DNA from 2 places in the Bacteroides caecimuris genome. Region 2 is predicted to be linked to the other one. Evidence: riboswitches for the same ligand, from Rfam matches in the RefSeq annotation. Region 2 holds a riboswitch; the other holds the start of a gene.
What was found. A riboswitch is a leader RNA that binds a small molecule or an ion and turns the genes downstream of it on or off. The one in region 2 is predicted to bind thiamine pyrophosphate.

Region 1 (2,409 bases), 1.2 Mb from region 2:
TGAAGGTTTCGTAAATCGCTTTATTTATATCGAAATAAACACCCCAGTAATCTCCGCTATTTACCCATACACGTGCCACTACATTCACACTGCTGGCGTCCAGCGCGTGAAGAGCCACAAAAGGAGCCGGTTCTTTCAGAATACGTTGGTCAGCAGCAAGAATATCATAAACGATTTTCTGCACTTTCTCATAATCTTCTCCATAATCTACCCCAACAATCCATTCCACGCGACGGGTTTCCTGATGACTATAGTTGGTTACCACTCCACTACTCATTGCACCATTCGGCACATAAATCACTTTATTATCTGCAGTAGTCAAAATAGTATGAAAGATCTGTATTTCTTTCACTGTACCAGAAACTCCCTGACTTTCTATCCAATCTCCCACTTTATATGGCTTAAACAACAATACAATCAAACCTCCCGCAAAATTCTGCAAATTACCGGATAAAGCCATACCGACAGCCACACCGGCAGAAGCCAACAAAGCAGCAAACGAGGTGGTTTCAACGCCAAGAGCACCTACTACAGAAATGATTAACAATACAGTCAACGTAATATTCGCCAAGCTTTTTACAAAAGTCTTGATACTTACATCCACTTTCCTTTTATCCATCAAACGCCCGACAAACTTATTAAGCATAGAGATAAGGAAACGTCCGACGATAAAGACAATGACCGCAATCAGTATACGTTCTCCGGCACGAATGGCAAAGTCTATCAATTGTTGGGTAATCAGCGAGAGTTTGTCCAATCCGTCAGCATTGGCAATCGCTTCTTTCATTAATTTATCTGCGGCCACTTGTACAGAATCCGCAGCTTGTGTTGCTTGTAATAATAGCATAATTAAAAATGTATATTAAAATGAGTAAACAGTTATATGGCTATTCTAATAAGTTACAAAGTTATATTGTTTTTAGTGAATCTAAAAGTTTTTTTTGCTTTCCTCCTGCAAAAGCTGTATTTTTGTAACCGATTCACTGGTAGGGGTGCCTTAACATGACGGGCTGAGAACATACCCATAGAATCTGATCCGGGTAATGCCGGCGTAGAGAACTAATTAATAAGCAAGATGAAAAAAGTTATATGGATGGCCATCGCCTTATCAGGCGTAGGCATCCCTGTTCATGCACAGACGAGTGTAAAGGATAGTATGAAAGTAGTAAACCTGCAAGAAGTGCAGGTAGTATCCACGCGTGCCACCGCCAAAACTCCCGTGGCATTCACCAATATAGGCAAAGCAGAATTGAAGAAGGTTAACTTCGGACAGGATATCCCTTATCTGTTAAGCATGACTCCTTCTACACTGACCACATCGGATGCAGGAGCAGGTATCGGCTACACGACTCTTCGCGTGCGCGGAACCGACGGTACACGTATCAACATCACGGTAAACGGCATACCGATGAACGATGCCGAAAGCCATAATCTGTTCTGGGTAAATATGCCCGACTTTTCTTCCTCCGTAAAAGATATGCAAGTGCAACGAGGCGCAGGTACGTCTACCAACGGGGCAGGTGCCTTCGGAGCCAGCGTTAATATGCAGACTGAAGGTGCATCCATGAAGCCGTATGCCGAATTCAACGGTTCATACGGTTCATTCAACACGCACAAGGAAACGGTGAAAGTAGGAACCGGTTTGCTCAATAATCATTGGACGTTTGACGCCCGTCTTTCCAATATCGGTACGGACGGATACATAGACCGCGCTTCGGTAGACTTGAACTCTTACTACTTGCAAGGAGGCTACTTTGCAGAAAACACATCTGTGAAACTGATTGCATTTGCCGGAAAAGAAAAGACATATCATGCCTGGGGATACGCAACCAAAAAGGAAATGGAGGATTTCGGCAGACGCTACAACCCCTGTGGCGAGATGTACACCGACGCCAACGGCAACAAGCATTTTTATGACGACCAAACGGATAATTATCTGCAAAAGAATTATCAGCTTCTCTTCAATCATACTTTCTCGACAGCCTGGAATCTGAATGTTGCCTTGCATTATACCAAAGGCAACGGCTATTACGAAGAGTACAAAGACGGCAGATCCCTTATAGAATATGGTCTGAAACCATTCACAATTGATGGAATCGAAATAACCAAAAGCGATTTAATCCGTCAGAAGAAGATGGACAACAAATTCGGTGGCGGCGTTTTTTCTCTCAATTATACGGTCAACAGGCTGAATACGTCTCTAGGAGGCGGGGTGAATCAATACCGGGGCAATAACTTCGGAAGAGTTCCCTGGGTGAAGAATTATGTGGGCACTCTATCTCCCGACCATGAATATTACCGCAATAAATCCCAAAAGACCGATGGAAATATTTATCTGAAAGCAAACTACGATCTTACCAAAGGATTAAGCGCGTATGCCGATCTTCAGTATCGACACATCGACTATAC
Region 2 (2,409 bases):
GAATGATATGTTTCAGCATGTCGTCCTCTTTGTTATCCATGTCGATTCGTTTCATGGCGACAGTTACCATTTCCGTATCCGAAGCCAGAATAGCTTGTTCCATTACTTCATTGGAATTGAATTTTCCTGTTCCCAGGAAAAGACGGGAGTTAAATTCGCGTCCCGCAATTACTAACTTTTCCATTCTATATATTTTAGTTGATTATTTAAATGCTGATTTATGAGTTCACCACAGAGGACGCAGAGGACACAGAGGTCTGATAATTTCTTATTCGTTATGGAGTTGCACAGAGTATACGTGTTTATCATTCTGTTTTAGGAAAGAACGAGAAACTCTGTGTCCTCCGTGTCCTCTGTGGTGAATCAATGATTCTACGTGTTTCTTCTACCGGGTTATCTGCTCCGAGAATAGTTCCTGACAGGGCTATTCCATTTACTCCTGTATGAAGTATGGCAGGAATATCCTCAAAAGTAATTCCTCCGATAGCTACAACGGGGATTTCGATATTCGCTTCCTTCATCTGTGAAAGAATAGAAGAATAGCCCTCCAAACCCAGTACGGGGCTTAGATTCTTTTTAGTGGTAGTAAACCGGAAAGGACCAATGCCGAGATAATCGGCTCCGGCACGATAGTGCTGTACGACATCTTCGAAAGTGTTTGCAGTGCCGCCGATAATAAAGGCTTCACCAAGTATTTGACGGGCCTGGTTGATAGGCATATCCTTTTTGCCTAGATGCACACCGTCCACTTCCAGCTTTTTGGCCAGTTCGACGTGATCATCCAGAATCAGGATTGCTTCGTGCTCTTTGCAAAGCGGCTTCAGTTGCAGGGCTACTGCTTCCACTTCTTCGAGAGGAGCGTCTTTCATACGTAGCTGGATCCATTTGCATCCGCCTTCGAGTGCCATACGTGCCGATTCGAGGTACGAATACTGTTCGGTCTGATGCGTGATAAATTGTAGACTAATCATCTCCTTATCCTCCGCAAGCAGCTTTGATAATCACCAGGTTATCGTTCTCATGTAGAATGAAACGCTCCCATTCGGTACGGGGAATCATTTTGTTGTTTACGGCGATAGCAATGCCTTGAACCGGAAGTTCGAGCTGTGCTGTCAGTTGCGTAAGGGTAGAGTCAGGAGACATTTCCACCTCTTTGTTGTTCACTTGTACTTTCATTGTCCTATCAGAATAAATAAGTTGAAAGTAAATACAAAGAGCATGCTTAAATAGAAAGGCGATAAGAAGAAACACAATCCCTACGTCAGTATTAACTGCCTCAGGTTCCTAGGGTATAATCTCAGCCCCTCATGGGGCACCCCTTTGTCTTTACGGGAGCAAAGTAAGCGAAAAAGAAACAGAAAAACACTAAATCGGTCGATTTTTTTTTCATTTTTCTGTTAGTTCCTGTTTTTTTGATGGGATGAGAAAAGGTCGCTGTGAAAAACACAACGACCTTTTTTTATAAGTATAATTTTGCTAGTAAATCCGTTTACATTCTTTTTTCAACCACATCCCAGTCGATGATATCCCACAGGACATTTACGTGGTCGGCGCGGCGGTTCTGATAATCCAGATAATAGGAGTGTTCCCAAACGTCAAATCCGAGAAGCGGCTTTAAACCGGCACGTACCGGATTGCTGCCGTTGGCTTCTCTAGTGATTTTCAGTTTACCGTCTTTCCCAACGGATAACCAGACCCATCCTGAACCGAACAATCCGACTGCTGCTGCGTTGAATTCTTTCTTGAAATTTTCAAAGCTACCGAAGTCACGTTTGATGGCTTCTCCTAGTTTGCCTGACGGTTCCTTCTTTGAGGGTTTCGGGGCAAATTGCAGGAAGTACAAATTGTGATTCAATACTTGTCCGGCGTTATTGAATATAGCTCCGTCCGGTGCGGTTGCAACGATTTCTTCTACCGTTTTACCTTCATATTCTGTTCCGGGCACGAGGCTATTCAGATTATTTACATACGTTTGTAGATGCTTTCCATAATGGAAATCTATTGTTTGCTGACTGATTACAGGTTCCAACGCATTGTTTGCGTAAGGAAGTTTAGGCATTTCGTAAGTCATGGTCATCATAATTAAAGACATTAATATACTATTCATAATGTTACAAGTTTTAATTGGCTTGTTATATTAGTAATAACAGAAGTTTTCTGCAAAATGTTCACAGTATCTTACTTTATTTGTAAAGGTACTGTATACGTTCCATTTCTTTTGGGTTATCCCGGCTGGTCCGGGAGATCCATTGCCCCGTATTGTCATATTCATAATAAGAATTGCTGTCAATCCGGTTCCCGTATTTATCATACAAGCAAGTCAGGCATCCGGACGTTTTTTGGTTATTACCCAAAATCCGTTGGTAAACAATCTGCGACAGATAACCGTTTGACTGGATGCTGTCCATC

Region 1: another riboswitch for thiamine pyrophosphate. It lies ahead of A4V03_RS14900 (TonB-dependent receptor); the one in region 2 lies ahead of thiS (sulfur carrier protein ThiS).

The regions. Positions count from the first base shown of each region.
Region 1 covers NZ_CP015401.2:3,429,192-3,431,600, forward strand. The annotation lists gene A4V03_RS14895 (mechanosensitive ion channel family protein) at 1-847, opposite strand, end outside; TPP riboswitch at 979-1,075, shown strand; gene A4V03_RS14900 (TonB-dependent receptor) at 1,076-2,409, shown strand, end outside.
Region 2 covers NZ_CP015401.2:2,252,044-2,254,452, reverse strand. The annotation lists gene A4V03_RS09750 (thiazole synthase) at 1-184, opposite strand, end outside; gene A4V03_RS09745 (thiamine phosphate synthase) at 306-971, opposite strand; gene thiS (sulfur carrier protein ThiS) at 976-1,176, opposite strand; TPP riboswitch at 1,237-1,330, opposite strand; gene A4V03_RS09735 (superoxide dismutase) at 1,490-2,107, opposite strand; partial or broken gene A4V03_RS09730 (RHS repeat protein) at 2,382-2,409, opposite strand, start outside.